Regions from separate parts of the Pseudomonas sp. PVC-3-1 genome, predicted to be linked through region 2. Evidence: riboswitches for the same ligand, from Rfam matches in the RefSeq annotation. Region 2 holds a riboswitch; each other region holds the start of a gene.
The links. A riboswitch is a leader RNA that binds a small molecule or an ion and turns the genes downstream of it on or off. The one in region 2 is predicted to bind cobalamin.
Positions count from the first base shown of each region.

Region 1: another riboswitch for cobalamin. It lies ahead of cobO (cob(I)yrinic acid a,c-diamide adenosyltransferase); the one in region 2 lies ahead of AC2T4A_RS01265 (CbtB domain-containing protein).
Region 3: another riboswitch for cobalamin. It lies ahead of AC2T4A_RS08590 (TonB-dependent receptor domain-containing protein); the one in region 2 lies ahead of AC2T4A_RS01265 (CbtB domain-containing protein).

Region 1 covers NZ_CM172023.1:2,591,737-2,597,890, reverse strand. Annotated here, with positions in the region: partial or broken gene cbiB (adenosylcobinamide-phosphate synthase CbiB) at 1-701, opposite strand, end outside; partial or broken gene AC2T4A_RS12135 (cobalamin biosynthesis protein) at 807-938, opposite strand; gene bluB (5,6-dimethylbenzimidazole synthase) at 935-1,585, opposite strand; gene AC2T4A_RS12125 (cobyrinic acid a,c-diamide synthase CobB) at 1,582-2,877, opposite strand; gene cobO (cob(I)yrinic acid a,c-diamide adenosyltransferase) at 3,103-3,714, opposite strand; cobalamin riboswitch at 3,985-4,209, opposite strand; gene AC2T4A_RS12115 (ABC transporter permease) at 4,340-5,485, shown strand; gene AC2T4A_RS12110 (ABC transporter ATP-binding protein) at 5,482-6,154, shown strand, end outside.
Region 2 covers NZ_CM172023.1:254,650-260,803, forward strand. Annotated here, with positions in the region: gene AC2T4A_RS01245 (ATP-binding response regulator) at 1-161, shown strand, start outside; gene cobM (precorrin-4 C(11)-methyltransferase) at 387-1,133, opposite strand; gene AC2T4A_RS01255 (cobalamin biosynthesis protein) at 1,130-1,546, opposite strand; gene AC2T4A_RS01260 (CbtA family protein) at 1,617-2,327, opposite strand; gene AC2T4A_RS01265 (CbtB domain-containing protein) at 2,421-2,606, opposite strand; cobalamin riboswitch at 2,712-2,921, opposite strand; cobalamin riboswitch at 2,982-3,176, shown strand; gene cobW (cobalamin biosynthesis protein CobW) at 3,412-4,464, shown strand; gene cobN (cobaltochelatase subunit CobN) at 4,561-6,154, shown strand, end outside.
Region 3 covers NZ_CM172023.1:1,858,555-1,864,708, reverse strand. Annotated here, with positions in the region: gene AC2T4A_RS08605 (aldehyde dehydrogenase (NADP(+))) at 1-708, shown strand, start outside; gene AC2T4A_RS08600 (Ldh family oxidoreductase) at 885-1,889, opposite strand; gene dxs (1-deoxy-D-xylulose-5-phosphate synthase) at 2,136-4,046, shown strand; cobalamin riboswitch at 4,084-4,402, shown strand; gene AC2T4A_RS08590 (TonB-dependent receptor domain-containing protein) at 4,493-6,154, shown strand, end outside.

The DNA of each region.
Region 1 (6,154 bases), 2.3 Mb from region 2:
TAGCGGGCGCAGCCACCGAGCGACACGCCCAGCGCACCCGCGCCGGCGGCCATCACGGGGCCGGCGTTGGGACTGTCCCACTGCGGCGCCTGCGTGCGCCAGCAACGCAAGGCAAGCCGGGTATGGCCGAGCAGCGCGTAGGTGAAGGCCACCAGCCGCGCCGGAATGTAGTTGAGCACGTCGTCGATCTTCGCCGCCGCCCAGCCGAAGCGCTCGAAGCGCGCGTTGCGGTAGCCCCACATGGCGTCGAGGGTGTTGCTCAGGCGATAGAGCACCACGCCCGGCGCGCCGGCCACGGCGAACCAGAACAGCGCGGCGTACACCGCATCGCTGCCGTTCTCCAGCACCGATTCGGTGGCGGCGCGAGCCACAGCGGTCTCGTCCAGCTCGGCGGTTTCGCGGCTGACCATGTAGCCCACGCGCAGCCGGGCTTCGTTGAGGTCACCGGCGCGCAAGGCCAGCGCCACCGGTTCGGCGTGTTCGCCCAGGCTGCGCAGGCCCAGCGCGGAGTACAACGCGAGCGCCTGCACCATCCATCCGACATAGGGCAGCAAGCTGAGTAGCAGCGCGACCAGGGTCAGCGGGATGACTGCGATGATCCAGGCGGTGACGCCATGGCTGCGCCAGGCGAGGCCGGGGGTGTCATTCCTGGGACTAATGGCGCTCGCAGATACACCCTCTCCCCAGCCCTCTCCCTGAAGGGAGAGGGAGCAAATTGGAGTTGCCGACCTGCTCGTCGTTTCGCCTGAAACTGAACAGTCCCCTCTCCCTTCAGGGAGAGGGTAAGGGAGAGGGCGCTCCGGAACTCGGGAACGATTGAAGCGCCGCTCCAGCCGGTCCGCCAGGCGCCCGAAAGCCACCAGCGGGTGCCAGCGTTTCGGCTCGCCCAGCAGGGAATCCAGCGCTACGCCGAGGACGCTCAGCAGGGCCAGGCTCATGGCTGTTCTCCCCAGTGGTTCTCGTACAACAGCTCGCTGAGCGCGCGCGGTTGACGCCAGCCTTCGAGCGCCAGCATCGGCGCGGGATAGAACTCGCTGACCGGACCAAGGCAGATCACCGCCACGGCCTCGGCTCCTGCCGGCAAGCCCAACAGCTCGCCCAACGCGGCAGGATCGAACAGGGATACCCAGCCCATGCCGAGGCCTTCGGCGCGGGAGGCGAGCCAGAGGTTCTGGATCGCGCAGGACAGCGAGGCGAGGTCCATGTTCGGCAAGGTACGACGGCCGAACACATGCGCCTCGCGGCCATCCATCAAGGCGGCCACCAGCACTTCGGCGCAGTCGAGCACGCCCTCGACCTTCAGCCGCATGAACTCGTCGGAACGCTCGCCCAGCGCCTCGGCGGTACGCACGCGTTCCTCCTCCACCAGAGCATGGATCGACTGGCGCAGCTCCCGCGCGGTCACGCGGACGAAGCGCCACGGCTGCATCAACCCGACGCTGGGTGCCTGGTGCGCCGCTTCCAGCAGGCGCGCGAGCAACTCAGGCGACACCTCTCCAGCGCTGAAGTGGCGCATGTCGCGGCGCTCGGCAATGGCGCGGTAGAGCGCGGCGCGCTCTTCTGGGCTGTAGGCATGCTCGGTCATGGTCTGAAGAGTGCGGCCGCGGCGTCCGGATCGGACGGCAGGTAGAAGTGGATATAGGACGCGGTGAGCCGGCCGCGGCGGAACACCGCTTCGGCCACCGGCTTGTCGTTGGGGCAGACGCCACGGGCCAGCGGCTCCGCGCTGCTGTCCAGCAACGAATGATGGAAGGTGTGCCCGCGCAGAATGCCTTCGGGCAGCGTCACGGCCTGCAGCGCCAGCGCGGCGAGGCGCTTCTGCATGCGCGCTTCACCCGGCAGCAGACCGAGCAGTTCTGCGCGCTCGCCGGCTGCGTCGGTCAGCGCATCGAGCAGATAGAGCATGCCGCCGCACTCGGCGAGGATCGGCTTGCCCATCTCGTGGTGCGCGTGGATGGCCAGGGCCATGGCGCGGTTCTCCGCCAGCGCCTGCAGGTGCAGTTCCGGATAGCCGCCGGGCAGGTAGAGGCTGTCCACTTCCGGCAGCGCTCCGTCACGCAACGGCGAGAAGAACACCAGCTCGGCGCCCAGCTCGCGCAGCAGGTCGAGGTTGGCCTGATAAAGGAAGGCGAAGGCGTTGTCCCGCGCCACGCCGATGCGCACGCCGTCGAGGCGGGAAGACTCGCTGCGCGGTTCGGGCGCAGCAAAGCTCACCGGCAGCGGCAGCTCGGTACTGGCGCTGGCCGCCAGGGCATCAGCGGCGGCGTCCAGGCGGGCATCGAGGTCAGCCAGCTCGCCAGCCTGCACCAGGCCGAGGTGTCGGCTGGGCAGCTCCACTTCGGTATCGCGCGGCAACGCGCCGTACCAGCGAATCCATTCTGGCAGGCTGTCACGCACCAGGTCACGGTGGCGCTGGCTGCCGATGCGGTTGGCGAGCACGCCGGAGAACGGCAAGTCGCTCTGATAAGTAGCCATGCCGACGGCCATGGCGCCGAAGGTCTGGGCCATGGACTGGCCATTGATCACCGCCATCACCGGCACGTTGAATCGCCGTGCGAGATCAGCGGCCGAGGGCGAGCCGTCGAACAGGCCCATCACGCCCTCGATGAGGATCAGGTCAGCCTCGCCGGCCGCTTCCCAGAGCAGGCGGCGGCTTTCGCCCTCGCCGACCATCCACAGGTCCAGCTGGTAGACCGGCGCGTCACTGGCACGGGCGAGGATCATCGGGTCGAGGAAATCCGGGCCGCACTTGAACACCCGCACCTTGCGCCCGAGGCGCGTGTGCAGGCGCGCCAGGGCGGCGGTCACGGTGGTCTTGCCTTGGCCAGAAGCGGGCGCAGCGATCAGCAGCGCGGGGCATTGGCGCGCATCACGCATCAGTCGCACTCCCCGGCACGGGCAGAGAGCCCCTTACCCCAGCCCTCTCCCAGAGGAAGAGGGAGCAGTTGGGTGTGTCCTGTGGGATGGCTTTTCGTCGATCAACAGTCGCGCCGCGGTCAGCCGAGGCAGCAGAGCCTGCCGGCGAGCGCCAACGCTTTTCCAAACACCGAACGGTCCCCTCTTCCCCCGGGAGAGGGTTAGGGTGAGGGAAGCCCCAGACCATCAGAACTCCACCCCTTTCTGCGCCTTGATCCCTGCCTTGAAGGCATGTTTCACCAGGCCCATTTCGGTCACGGTATCGGCGGCCTCGACCATCTCCGGCTGCACGCCGCGCCCAGTGGCGACCACATGCTGCATCGGCGGGCGCGCGGCGATGTCGGCCAGCACAGCGTCCAGTTCCAGGTAGCCGTGCTTGAGGGCAATGTTCACTTCGTCCAGCACCACCAGGCCGACTTGCGGGTCGTTCAGCAGTTGCCGCGCCACGTTCCAGGCGGCCTGTGCCTTGGCGATGTCGCGCTGGCGGTCCTGGGTTTCCCAGGTGAAGCCTTCGCCCATCACATGGAAGCTGACTTCCTCGGGGAAACGACGGAAGAATGCCTCTTCGCCGGTGGTCGCAGCCCCCTTGATGAACTGCACGACGCCCACCTTCATACCGTGACCGAGCGCGCGAGCGACCATGCCGAAAGCCGAGCTGCTCTTGCCCTTGCCGTTGCCGCTGTTGACCAGGAATACGCCGCGTTCGCCCTGGGCCTGGGCGATCTTCTCGTCGATCACCGCCTTCTTGCGCTGCATGCGCGAGCGATGGCGCTCGTCCTTTTCGACGGATTCAGTCATGGCAGGTTGCTCCTGAAAGGATTTGCACGGGCGTGAGGCTGCCGGCCAGGTGGCAGCCAACCAGGGATGGAATGGGCAGGGATTCGCCGCTGGCGCGCGCGGGCGCCATGCGGCAGAGGCCGGCCAGCACGAAGGCTGTCGACCTAGGGAATAGGGGGTTCACCTGAAGGATTCTCCGCCGCTCTCACCCGCGCGGCACTAACCAGTCGGGGCAGACGGAGGACGGCAACGCGCGGCGCATGGCGCCGACGTCGGCAGCGCCTCCCGCGATGCCATGCGATGCAGCAGGCCGGTCTCCGGGCTTGCGAGTGGAAACATCTGGGTTTCCGAAGGAACCGCGCCTTCCCATGCCGGTGGCACAGTGGCTGTTTGCGGCTCGAAGCTCGCTTACCGTTGCGGGGGCAGCGCCGGAATGGTCGATTGCGCATCGACTTCACCGGCTTCCCTGTTTCACTCGCGGCTCGCGCCGAGAGCACCTGAAGCAGGCGCGCAGCTTAGTGGCTGGCGAGCTGGGGCGTCAATTGAACAGGATGTCGCCGAGGCCCGCCGTATCCGCCGCAAAGGCTCTACAAAGCGTCACACAAGTCAAGTGGTCGCGACGCGTAACTTCGCTAGAATGCGAGTCATGATGACGACTGCCCAGCCCGGCCAGCTTCAGCTCGACACCACCGCCAGCCCACCGCTGATGCACGTCAGCGGAGACTGGACGCTCGCGCATTTCTCTACGCTGGAAGCCCAGGTGGCTGCCCAGCGCAGCGCCGAATCGCCCGCCCAGCTGGATTTCGCCGGCCTCGGCGCGCTGGATACCGCCGGTGCCGCCCTGCTCGCCGAGATCATCGGCGGCGCCCGCATGAGCCAGCTGGAGCAGATCGCCCGCAATCTGCCCGCCGAACGCCAGGCGCTGCTGCGCACCGTGGGCAGCGCGATCACCCAGTGCCGCCTCGACGAAAAGGCGCCCCCTCCGGGCAACGCACTGGTCGATGTACTGGAGCGCATCGGCATCGCCTCGGTCACCTTCAAGGACCACCTGATCGGCCTGCTCGGCTTCATCGGTCTGACCCTGCAGACGCTGGTGCGCAACCTGCTGCGCCCACGCCGCTGGCGCATGACCTCGCTGGCCGCGCACATGGAGGAGACCGGGCTGGATGCCGTGCCCATCGTCGCCCTGCTGACCTTCATGGTCGGCGCGGTGGTGGCCTTCCTCGGCGCCACCGTGCTGCAGAAGTTCGGCGCGCAGATCTACACGGTCGACCTGGTGGGCTTCTCCTTCCTGCGCGAATTCGGCGTGCTGCTCACCGCGATCCTGCTCGCCGGTCGCACCGCCAGCGCCTTCACCGCACAGATCGGCTCGATGAAGGCCAACCAGGAGATCGACGCCATCCAGGCCCTGGGCCTCGACCCGGTGGAACTGCTGGTGCTGCCACGGGTGCTGGCGCTGCTGCTGACCCTGCCGATGCTGACCTTCCTGGCGATGATCTCCGGCATCTTCGGCGGCGGCGTGGTCTGCGCCCTGAGCCTGGACATCTCGCCACGCATGTTCCTCTACATGCTGCAGAACGATATCGCCGTGCAGCACTTCCTGGTGGGCATCGTCAAAGCCCCGGTGTTCGCCTTCATCATCGCTGTGATCGGCTGCCTGGAAGGCTTCCGAGTCAGCGGCAGCGCGCAGTCGGTGGGCGAACACACGACCTCCAGCGTGGTCCAGTCGATCTTCGTGGTGATCCTGCTGGATGCGATGTTCGCGCTGTTCTTCATGGAGATGGGCTGGTGAGCGAACCGATCATCGTCGTCCGCGACCTGGCCAACCGCTTCGGCACCCACGCGGTGCACGAGCACCTGGACCTCGACGTGATGAAGGGCGAAATCCTCGGCGTGGTCGGCGGCTCGGGCACCGGCAAATCGGTGCTGCTGCGCAGCATCATCGGCCTGCGCCAGCCCAGCGAAGGCAGCGTGCATGTCTTCGGGCAGAACCTGCCGGCACTGCCGCCGCTGGAGCGCTCGAAACTGGAAAGACGCTTCGGCGTACTGTTCCAGAATGGCGCGCTGTTCTCCTCGCTGACGGTGAGCGAGAACATCTGCCTGCCGCTGATTGAACACGCCAGGCTGTCGCGCAGCGATGCCGAGTTCATCGCCAAGGTTAAAATCTCCCTCGCCGGCCTGCCGCCGGACGCGGGGGCCAAATATCCCTCGGAACTGTCTGGCGGCATGGTCAAGCGCGCCGCCCTGGCCCGCGCCCTGGCGCTGGACCCGGACATCCTGTTCCTCGACGAACCCACCGCCGGCCTCGACCCCATCGGCGCGGCCGCCTTCGACCAACTCATCCTGACCCTGCGCGACGCCTTCGGCCTCACCGTGTTCCTGGTCACACACGACCTGGACACCCTCTACACCATCTGCGACCGCGTCGCCGTGCTCTCGCAGAAGCGCGTGCTGGTGGTCG
Region 2 (6,154 bases):
ACTGGATAGCCGCCGTGCTGGTCACCGGCGACACCGACCCGCAGTTGCTCGCCCAGGCCTCCGCCCATGGCTGGCCGCTGCTGCACAAGCCGCTGGCCGCGGAGCAGTTGAAGGCGATGATCGACGAGCAGCTTAGCGAACTCGAAGCGCTGGACGATTGAACCCAAGGGTACCTGTAGGAGCGAGCTTGCTCGCTCCTACGAAATGCAACGCGCCGACTTGTGCGTGGCCTGGTGTCGAATGGCGAGCCTGGCCCCGCGTTGGAGCGGACTTCGTCCGCGATGGGTTGGCCGGGCTCCCTGGCGCGCCGGAGCAACGTCAGCGCGATCGCGGACAGAGTCCGCTCCTATGCTAGGCCTCGCCCAGCAGTAACCTCTGGAAAAGCATCACGGCCGATACAGATGCGCGTGCCCCGCGCTGTACAGCGACGAATCGGCAAATCCCTCCGCCCCCAGCACCTTGCCCACCAGGATCAGCGCCGTGCGCCGGAAGCCCTTGGCTTCGGCCTTGGCCAGGATGTCGCCGAGGGTGCCGGTGACCTGGTCCTGATCCGGCCAGCTGGCGCGGTGGATCACCGCGATCGGGCAATCGGCGCCGTAGTGCGGCAGCAGTTCGGCGACGATGTTCGGCAACTGTCCCACGCCGAGATGAATCGCCAGGGTCGCACGGTGCTGCGCCAGCTCGGCAAGGGATTCACCTTCGGGCATGCGCGTCTTGTGGGCGTAACGGGTAAGGATCAGCGTCTGCGAGATATCCGGCAGGGTCAGCTCGCAACCCAGGATCGCCGCGCAGGCAGAGGTGGCGGTTACGCCAGGAACGATCTCATAGGGAATGCCCAGCGCACGCAGGTGGCGAATCTGCTCACCGATGGCGCCGTACAGCGACGGGTCGCCGGAGTGCACTCGGGCAACATCCTTGCCTTCGCCATGGGCCTGGGCCAGCAGTGCGACGATCTCGTCCAGGTGCAGTTCGGCGGTATTCACCACGCGTTCGGCGCTGTGCCCTTCCAGCACCGCCGGCGGTACCAGCGAGCCTGCGTAGAGGATCACCGGACAGGAACGGATCAGCCGCTGGCCCTTGACCGTGATGAGTTCAGGGTCGCCGGGGCCGGCACCGATGAAATGGACCGTCATGGCTGCTCCTGTATGAGTTCGACGGGGATGAAAGCCAGCGCGCAGGTGGCTTGATCGCTGCGCCGTTTGCCCACCAGCAGGCGTGCCGGCGCACCGCTTTGCGCCTCGGCCTGTAGCAATGCCGCCGCCTCGGCTACGCTGGCGCTCCCGGTGGCGGCGCGCACGGTTTCGGAGGGCTCGCCCAGGCGCTTCTCGCATGTCGCGAGCTGTTGCGGCGTGAACAGTGCCAGCGGCAGGTCGAGCGCGGTGGCCAGCGCGACAAGCCCGTCTTCGTCGGCCTTCAGCGTGGCGCTGGCCAGCGCGGTGAGGTTCGACTCGTCGAGTCCGACTTCCGCCAGCGTTTCGCGCAGCAACTCGCGCAGTTCATCGAGCGAGCAGCCACGGCGGCAACCCAGGCCGGCAACCAGCGTCATTCTCTATCTCCAGAAAACAAAACCCCGCAGGCGGCCGAGCCGGCTGCGGGGGTCGAGCATAACGCGTGGATCAGGCCGACGGCGCGAAGCGACGGAACAGCCAGGCCGCGACCAGGCCCAGGGCTGCCCAGAACACCGCGTTGGTGACCAGCGAGGCGACGATGAACTCATGGGCGAGGCTTTCCGGCGCGAGGCTGGAATGCACTTCCGGCTGCGGCGCGCCGATCACATGCGGTACCACCAGCAGTGCGGCACCGACGATCTTCAGTGCCCAGTTGCGGCCGAACACCAGCAGCGCGAGGCCGGCGGCGGTGGCGGCGGCCGTGCCGATCCACCAGGTCTGCCGCAGGTTCAGGTCGGCGGCGGCGGTGCCGGGGACTTCCGGCGGCAGGCCCAGAGATGGAGCCAGGGTGAACACGGCGAAACCGGCCAGGCCCCAGAGCAGGCCTTCGGAGGTCTTGCCCGGCTCGCGCAGGGTGAACAGGCCGGCCAGCATCAGGGCGAAGCCCACCGCGACCACCAGGTTGCCGCCGGTGGTGGAGAGGATGCGCTGCCAGCCGTCTTCCGGTTCCCAGGCTTGCGCGTCATGGTGGTGGCCAGCGGCAGCACCCTCGGCATGCTCATGAGCGTGCTCCTCGACCAGCGCGGCGGCCGGCTCGGATTTCTCATAGGTTTCCGCCTTGAGGATCAGCGGGGATACCCACAGCAACTGGACCACGGTGAGTACCAGCGCCGCGATCAGACCGGCGAAACCGGCGGTCTGGGCGATACGTTTGATCATTGCAATTCTCCAGGCGAGACGAGGCCTCGAACGCTGCGAACGCGCGACCGGGAGTGCCTCGAATTCGCTGCGCTTACGCGCAGGCGGTGCACATCAGTGGCAGGGGAAACCAGCGCTGTGGCGGGTGTCGTGCGCGGCGTTGTGCACCGCTTCCAGATGCGAGAAGCCGGCGAAATACACCAGCAGCGCGCCCAGCAGGCTGGCGCCAACGGCCAGGCTGATGCGCTTGGAAAGGGGGATGGAAGTGCTCGACGCGTGCGTCAGGGTGCTGCTGGACATGAACGTTCCCTCTGAAGATCAAAGTAAGAGAACGCAGAGGTTGAACGCATTCGAACGCGCCGGAAGGACGCGCCACGGCCTGCGCCCGCCCACCGCGGGTTTGCCAAAAAACGAAAGCTCCAGGCCGGTCTCCGGGCTTGCGACGTTGGCTCGTGGCCAAGCGGGTCAGTCTTCCCATGCGTGCGCACAGTGACTACTGATGACCCTACGATCGCCTACCGTTGCGGGGGCAGCGCCGGACTGGTCCTTGCGGACGCACCGGCTTCCCGTTTCACCTCGCGCGCGGCGCGAGACACCTGAAACCGCGCTAGCTGACCACGGCAGCCGGCAGGCGTCAACCGATCCCCGGCGATTGACCGCCCCGTCTACGCTGCGTAGCCTTCCTCCCTTCGAGGTTCTCCGGCGCTGGCCGGAGCTAAGAGGGAACGTGGAAATCTTCGGATGCGCCACGGCTGCCCCCGCAACTGTGAACAGCCTGTCTCTTCATGCGCCACTGCCGATTCGGGCGGGAAGGCGAAGAGATAACCAAGGGCTGTGAGCCAGGAGACCTGCCTCGTCACCGGTTTTCGATCTGCTGCGCGTCGGCCATGCTGCGTTGGAGGATCGCCGTGGACTGCTCATTGACTACAGTCAACTCTGCATCCCCGGCGATCCTCCGCCTAGCCTGGCTCTAGCTCGCGAGATCCGGAACCGGTTCGTTATCAACAGACAACCGGGCGGGGTGATCCGGTGGCGACCTTCGTTGCGCGGCGAACCCGCGCGCGCGCCCTTCATCCGCCTTCCAACTTCCGCTTGCGAGGCGCGCATGAAAACCCTGGCCAAACTCCCCGTCACCATCGTCACCGGCTTCCTCGGTGCCGGTAAGACCACCCTGCTCCGCCACATGCTCGACAATGCCGAAGGCCGCCGCATCGCGGTGATCGTCAACGAATTCGGCGAGCTGGGCATCGACGGCGAAATCCTCAAGCAGTGCTCCATTGGCTGCAGCGAAGAAGAAGCGGTCGGCCGCGTCTTCGAACTGGCCAACGGCTGCCTGTGCTGCACCGTGCAGGAAGAATTCTTCCCGGTGATGCGCGAGCTGGTGGCGCGCCGCGGCGACCTCGACCAGATACTCATCGAAACTTCCGGCCTGGCCCTGCCCAAGCCGCTGGTGCAGGCCTTCCAATGGCCGGAAATCCGCAACGCCTGCACCGTGGATGCGGTGATCACCGTGGTCGACAGCCCGGCCGTGGCCGCCGGCACCTTCGCCGCCCACCCCGAGCAGGTGGACGAGCAGCGCAAGCAGGACCCGAACCTGGATCACGAATCGCCGCTGCACGAACTCTTCGAAGACCAGCTCGCCAGCGCCGACCTGGTGGTACTGAACAAGGCCGACCTGCTCGACGCCGACGCGCTGGCCCGCGTACGCGCCGAAGTCGCGGAAGAACTGCCGCCGGCGGTGAAGATCGTCGAAGCCAATTCCGGCCAGCTGCCGCTCTCCGTGCTGCTGGGTCTGAATGCCGAAGCCGAGCTGCACATCGACAGCCGCCCGACGCATCACGACCACGAGGGCCATGAAGATCATGACCACGACGAGTTCGACTCCTTCCATGTCGACCTCCCGGAAGTGGAAGAGCGCGCCCTGCTGGATGCCCTGAACGCGCTGGTCGAGCGCCACGCCGTGCTGCGCATCAAGGGCTTCGTCGCCATCCCCGGCAAACCCATGCGCCTGCTGGTGCAAGGTGTCGGCAAGCGCTTTGACAAGCACTTCGACCGCGCCTGGCGCAGCGATGAAACCCGCGGCACGCGCCTGGTGGTGATCGGCCAGGAACTGGACCAGGCCGCCATCGCCAACGAGCTGCGTACCGCCCTCTCCTGATCGTGTAGGAGCGAGCTTGCTCGCGAACCAACCTCGCAGCGGGGCAATGTTCGCGAGCAAGCTCGCTCCTACGAAGAGCCACCATCGAGCAAACCCATGCACCTGCTGCGCACCCAACCCGGCGGCTTCGTCCCCGACGACGGCATCGCCGACCTGGCCCAGACGCCCGCCGACCTGGTGATTCTTTGCAGCGGCGACTCGCACCTGGCGCTGCTCGCCGAGGCCGCCCGCGAACTGCCGGAGGATTACCCGAGCCTGCGCCTGGCCAACCCCATGCAGTTGCAGAACCACGCCTCGGTGGACCTCTACGTCGACGAGGTGCTGCAACATGCCAAGGTCATCCTGATTTCCGTGCACGGTGGTGTCGGTTACTGGCGCTACGGCATGGAGCAGTTGGTGGCGCTGGCCGAGCGCGGCGTCACGCTGATCGCGGTACCCGGCGACGACAAACCCGACCCCGAACTGGCCGCGCTGTGCAGCGTTGCGTCGCACGACGCAGAGCGCCTCTGGCAGTACCTGCGCCAGGGCGGCATGGACAACGCCCGGCAATTCTTCGCCTGCCTCGCCAACCGTCACCTGCAACGCGATTACGCCTGGAGCGAGCCACAAACCCTGCCGCGCGTGTCGGTCTATCACCCGCAAGTGGGCAGTTGCGACCTCGCCCGCTGGCAGGCCGACTGGCATCCCGAGTCCCCGGTGGCCGCCTTGCTGTTCTATCGCACGCACCTGCAAGCGGCGAACACCGGCTTTATCGACACCTTCTGCGAACGCCTGCAGGCCCAGGGCATCAACCCGCTGCCCATCGCCGTGGCCAGCCTCAAGGAAGCCGCGTGCCTGGCGACGGTAGAAGGCCTGCTCGATAGCGCCGACGCCGAGTTGATCATCAACACCACCGGCTTCGCCCAGTCGAACCCGGAAGCGCCACAGGAACGCCCTTTCAGACGCGACGTGCCGGTGCTGCAGGCCATCTGCTCGCTGGATAACCTCGATCTCTGGCGCGCCAACCCGCAGGGCCTCGGCCCGCGCGACCTGGCCATGCACATCGCGCTGCCGGAGCTGGACGGCCGCCTCATCACCCGGCCGATCAGCTTCAAGGGCCTGGCCTGGCGCAGCGAGCGCAGCCAGAGCGACGTGGTCTGCTACCTGCCGCACCTGCCAGGCATGGACTTCGTCGCCGAGCTGGCGCGGCGCTGGATGCTGCTGGCGCGCAAGGCCAATGCCGACAAGCGCGTGGCGCTGATCCTGGCCAACTATCCAACCCGCGATGGCCGCATCGGCAACGGCGTCGGCCTCGACACGCCGGCCGCCGCATTGAACATCCTGAGCGCGCTGGAGGCTCAGGGTTATCCGGTCGCCGGTTTGCCCGATTCCGGCACGGCGCTGATCCAGCAACTGCTCGGCGGCGTCAGCAACGACCTCGACAGCCTCGACCTGCGCCCCTGCGCGCAGAGCCTGGCGCTGGACGACTACCTCGCCTGCTTCGCGCGCCTGCCCGCGGCCAACCAGCAAGCCGTGCGCGAGCGCTGGGGCGAGCCGCAACAGGACCCGATGTTCCGCAGCGGCCGGATGATGGTCGCTGGCCTGCGCTTCGGCCTGGGCTTTGTCGGCATCCAGCCGGCGCGCGGCTACCAGCTCGACGCGGCGGCGATCTACCACGACCCGTCACTGGTGCCGCCCCACGGCTACCTCG
Region 3 (6,154 bases), 1.6 Mb from region 2:
GTCATGGGTTGCGGCCAGTTCTGCACCAACCCCGGCCTTGTAATCGGTATCGCTTCGCCGGCCTTCAGCCTGTTCACCGCCAACCTGATCGCCGAGATCGGCCAGCGCCCGGCGCAGACCATGCTCAACGCCGGCACCCTGAAAAGCTACGAGAAGGGCATCGCCAGGCTGCTCACCCACCCCGGCCTGCGTCATCTCGCCGGGCAGCCGCAGGAAGGCGCGCAGGCGTTCCCGCAACTGTTGCAGGCCAACGCCAGCCTGCTGCTGGAAGGCGAGGAACTGCTGCAGGAAGAAGTCTTCGGTCCGACCACCATCGTCGTCGAAGTGGCCGATGAAGCCGAACTGCGCCGCGCGCTGGACGGCCTGCACGGCCAGCTCACCGCCACACTGATCGCCGAACCGGACGACCTCGCACGCTTCGCCGCCCTGGTGCCGGTGCTGGAGCGCAAGGCCGGTCGCCTGCTGATCAACGGCTATCCGACCGGCGTGGAAGTCTGCGACGCCATGGTTCACGGCGGCCCCTATCCGGCGACCTCCGACGCGCGTGGCACGTCCGTCGGTAGCCTGGCCATCGACCGCTTCCTGCGCCCGGTGTGCTACCAGAACTACCCGGATGCGCTACTGCCCGAAGCGCTGAAGGACGCCAACCCGCTGGGTATCGCGCGGCTGGTGGATGGCGAGACGACGCGCAACGCGGTGACTCGCTGAAGGGTTCGTCGGCGCGGGAGTGAACTGTCGGCCAGTCCCGCGCCGATGCTCAGCCCCGGCCTTGCGCCGGGGCTTTTTTATGCGGTGCTTTTCGTAGGAGCGAGCTTGCTCGCGAACCGCCCCAGCAGCGGAGCCAAGCTGTTCGCGAGCAAGCTCGCTCCTACATGGGCGGCTCGCTATGCGAGCAGCCTGCGCAAATCGGCATACAGCGAATCGCTGATCTCCACGCCCTCGCTCACACTGCGTTCGCGCGCCGCGAAACGCCGCTGCGATGGCAAACGCGCGCCCATGTCGACGATGGACTCGAACAAGGTCTCGGCCCGCGCCAGATGCTGCGCAGCCTCCGCACCGAGGAAGCGCGCCGGGTCGATGGCGATCAGCAACTCGCCGTGATGGGGCGAGGATTTCGTGCCCTCATCGAACACCGTGGATTCGGCACTGGTCAGGTCGCCGATCAACGGCCCGGCGATCAGCTCGACCATGGTCGCCAGCGCCGAGCCCTTGTGCCCGCCGAAGGTCAGCATGGCGCCGTCGAGCACGGCGCTCGCATCCGTACTGGGATTGCCCTGCGCATCGATGCCCCAGCCCAGCGGGATCGCCTTGCCCTCGCGCTCGTGCAACTGGATTTCCCCGCGCGCCACCACCGTGGTGGCAAAGTCGAAGACGTAGGGGTTCTGGCCCACACGCGGCCAGCCGAAAGCGATGGGGTTGGTGCCGAACAATGGCCGCGTCCCGCCGGCCGGCGCCACATAGGCCTGGGCCGGCGTAACGGCCAGGGCTACCAGGCCATGGGCGACGATCCGCTCGATCTCCACCCACAGCGCGGAAAAGTGTACGCAATGGTTGACCGCCATCGCGGCGATGCCCTGGCTGCGAGCCTTCTCCACCAGTTTCGGCAGCCCGAGATCGAACGCGCACTGCGAGAAACCGCCCTTGGCGTCCACCCGCACCAGCGCCGGGGCCGGTTCCGACAGCTCCGGCACGGCATCGAGCGAAACCTTGCCGGCGCGCGCCGTGTGGATGCAGCCAAGCAACCGCCACACCCCGTGGGAGGTACAGCCATCACGCTCGCCGGCCAGCACCGTCTCGGTCACGCCCTGCACGTGGGGCTCGCTGAAACCGTGGCGACGCAGGATCGCTTCGGACAGTTCGCGCAGTTCTTCCAGGCTCAGTCGGGTCACGCCATCCTCCTCGGTTGCTACAAAAGACTGCGGCAATCCGCCGCCGGTCGGTGATCGTGTCTACAGTGGATGCTCGCGCCAAGGCCCGCTTGCGTGCAATCGTCGGCAGCGACGACGATTTCGGCACAGCCTGCCGCACCATTTCCGACTATCCGGTCGTCCGAAGGATTGGCCCCACGTTGCTTGGGCCAATCCTGAGCTTCGGGTAAACTTCCGCATCTTTGCCTTCTCATAACGATCAGCCTGATGCCCACGACGTTTCACGAGATTCCCCGCGCGCGCCCTGCCACGCCCCTGCTCGACCGCGCCAGCACGCCGGTCGAGCTGCGTCGGCTGGGCGAGACGGAGCTGCTGACCCTCGCTGACGAACTGCGCCAGTACCTGCTGTACAGCGTCGGCCAGACCGGCGGCCACTTCGGCGCAGGCCTGGGCGTCATCGAACTGACGGTGGCCCTGCACTACGTCTTCGACACCCCGGACGACCGTCTGGTGTGGGACGTCGGCCACCAGGCCTACCCGCACAAGATCCTCACCGGCCGCCGCGAACGCATGGGCAGCCTGCGCCAGAAGGACGGCCTGGCCGCCTTCCCGCGCCGCTCGGAGAGCGAGTACGACACCTTCGGCGTCGGCCACTCCAGCACCTCCATCAGCGCGGCCCTCGGCATGGCCATCGCCGCGCGCATGCAGGGCTCCAGTCGCAAGTCGGTGGCAGTGATCGGAGACGGCGCGCTGACCGCCGGCATGGCCTTCGAGGCGCTCAACCACGCGTCGGAAGTAAAGGCCGACATGCTGGTGATCCTCAACGACAACGACATGTCGATCTCCAACAACGTCGGCGGCCTGTCCAACTACCTGGCCAAGATCCTCTCCAGCCGCACCTACAGCAGCATGCGCGAAGGCAGCAAGAAGGTGCTCTCGCGCCTGCCCGGCGCCTGGGAGATCGCCCGCCGCACCGAGGAATACGCCAAGGGCATGCTGGTCCCCGGCACCCTGTTCGAGGAGCTGGGCTGGAACTACATCGGCCCCATCGACGGCCACGACCTGCCCACCCTGATCGCCACCCTGCGCAACATGCGTGACCTCAAGGGCCCGCAGTTCCTCCACGTGGTGACCAAGAAGGGCAAGGGCTTCGGCCCGGCCGAGATCGACCCGATCGGCTACCACGCCATCACCAAGCTCGAACCCGAAGGCGCCCCCGCCCACGCCGTGCCGAAGAAGACCGGCGGGCCGAAGTACTCCAGCGTATTTGGCCAGTGGCTATGCGACATGGCCGCGCAAGACCCGCGCCTGGTCGGCATCACCCCGGCAATGAAGGAAGGCTCCGACCTGGTCGCCTTCGCCGACAGGTTCCCGGACCGCTACTTCGACGTCGCCATCGCCGAGCAGCACGCCGTGACCCTGGCGGCCGGCATGGCCTGCGATGGCGCCAAACCGGTGGTGGCGATCTACTCCACCTTCCTGCAGCGCGGCTACGACCAACTGATCCACGACGTCGCGGTGCAGAACCTCGATGTGCTGTTCGCCATCGACCGCGCCGGTCTGGTCGGCGAAGACGGCCCGACCCACGCCGGCAGCTTCGACCTCTCCTACCTGCGCTGCATCCCCGGCATGCTGGTGATGACCCCCAGCGACGAGAACGAATTGCGCAAGCTGCTCACCACCGGCCATCACTTCGAAGGCCCGGCGGCGGTGCGCTACCCGCGCGGTACCGGCCCGAACGCCAGCATCGAAGCCGAACTGGCCCCGGTGGAAATCGGCAAGGGCGTGGTGCGCCGTGAAGGCAAGGCTGGCAAGGTCGCCTTCCTGGTGTTCGGCGTGCAACTGGCCGAAGCGCTGAAAGTGGCCGAGCAGTTCGACGCAACCGTCGCCGACATGCGCTTCGTCAAGCCGCTGGACGAAGAGCTGGTACGCCAGCTGGCCGCCAGCCACGAGCTGCTGGTGACCGTCGAGGAAAACTCGGTGATGGGTGGCGCCGGCGCCGCCGTCAGCGAATTCCTCGCCCGCGAGAACCTCCAGCAGCCAATCCTGCACCTGGGCCTGCCGGACTACTATGTCGAGCACGCCAAACCGGCACAGATGCTCGCGGAGTGCGGGCTGGACGCCGCCGGCATCGAAGCCTCGGTGAAGGCACGGCTGGAAGCGCTCGGCAACCGCTGAGCGCATCCCTCGCACTGAGTATTGCCAGTCACCGGCGCACCCTCTAAGGTGCGCCGGTTTTCGTTCGAGGTAACGGGAAGCAGGTGAAAGACCTGCGCTGCCCCCGCAACGGTAACCGACACGTTCCCGAACCGGATCCTGATCTCGCGAGCTAGAGCAGAACAAGGCGAAAGCAGAAGTGGAAGCGGAGTTTGCTACAGCAAATGAGCCTTCCGCTTCTGCTTTCAACGCAGTTATGCCGACGCGCAGCAGATCAGGGCCGGTTCGACTCGCAGCATCGCCATGGCCACTGCTCTTGTGGGAAGGCGGCGATGTGACGTCGGCAGCCCGGAGACCGCCCTCGACACGCCCCGACAGGTGTTGCGGAGGGCCGCACCGTCAAGTGCGGCCTGCCGCCCTTGCCACGCCCTCCTCGAAAGTCATCCGACCGCTTTTGAGGACGTTCCATGAAACTGACCCGACTCGCCCTGGCCACCAGCCTGCTGCCCGGCATGGCCTTCGCCGCTGGCGACATCTACACGCTCTCCGACCAGGTGATCACCTCCGCCCGCCAGGCCCAGCCGCGCGCCGAAGCCACCTCGGCCAACAGCGTGTTCACCCGCGCCGACATCGAACGCCTGCAGGTGCGCAGCGTGCCCGCCCTGCTCGCCCGCGTGCCTGGCGTACAGATGGGCAGCTCCGGCGGCGTGGTGTCCTACTCCGTGCGCGGTACCAGCACCGCGCAGACCCTGGTGCTGGTGGACGGCCAGCGCGTCGCCTCGGCCAGCAGCGGCATCGCCCGCCTGGACTACCTGAGCATCGACAGCATCGAGCGCGTCGAAGTGACCCGCGGCCCGCGCTCGGCGCTGTATGGCGCCGACGCCATCGGCGGGGTCATCCAGATCTTCACCCGCCGCGGCGAAGCCGGCCTGCACCCGGAAGTGCGCCTGGCCGCCGGCAGCCACGGCACCTTCGAGCGCAGCCTGAGCCTCTCCGGCGGCAACGAGCAGACCCGCTACAACCTCGGTGGCAGCCTCGACGAGAGCCAGGGCTGGGACCGCACCAGCGACAACGTCGGCGCCGACAACGACCACGACGCCCAGCGCAACAAGGCCGTGCACCTGAACCTGGACCATCGCTTCAGCGATGACTGGAAGGCCGGGCTGAACCTCAACGACCAGCGCGGCAAGAACGAATACGACGACGCCTACAACTTCGAGCCCGGTACGCCGCAGGACGAATTCCGCGTCAGCAGCTACAGCGCCTACCTCGACGGCCAGATCACCAAGATGTGGAACAGCCGCCTGGAGCTGGGCCGCAGCTACGACCGCAACAAGGCTGTGGGCGCCGCCGACAGCTGGAACAACGGCACGCTGGAAACCACCCGCCACTCGGCGAGCTGGATCAACCGCCTGCAACTGGACGAAGCCAACCAGTTGGCCCTGGGCGCCGACTGGTACGAAGACAAGGTCGATGGCACCACCGCCTTTGCAGAGGACCAGCGCAGCAACCGCGCCTTCTTTGCCCAGCACAGCTTCAAGGGCGACAGCTTCGGCACCGAACTGGGCATCCGCCACGACAACAACCAGGCCTACGGCAGCCAGAACAGCTGGAACGCCGCCTTCAGCCTGCCGGTGGGCGAAAGCCAGACCTGGATTGCCAGCTACGGCGAAGGCTTCCGCGCGCCGACCTTCAGCGACCTCTACTACCCCGGCGCGAGCAACCCGGACCTGAAGGCCGAGACCTCGAAAACCTACGAACTGCAATGGCGCGGGGACATCGAAGGCACGCACCTGGAAGCCTCGCTGTACCGCACCGAGATCGACGACCTGATCGCCTGGGACAGCACCAGCAACCAGCCGGAGAACATCAACAAGGCGCGCATCGATGGCTTCGAAGCCAGCGTCGCCCGCGAGGTGCTGGGCTGGCAGGCCGCGCTCGGCCTGAGTCTGATCGACCCGCGCGACCGCGACAGCGGCCACACTCTGCCTTACCGCGCGCGCCGCACCCTGAGCCTGGACCTGGACCGGCAGTTCGGCGCCTTCGGCGTCGGCGGCACCTGGCGCGCCGTCAGCCAGCGTTATGACGACGCGGCCAATACCCGCGAACTGTCCGGCTACGGCGTGCTC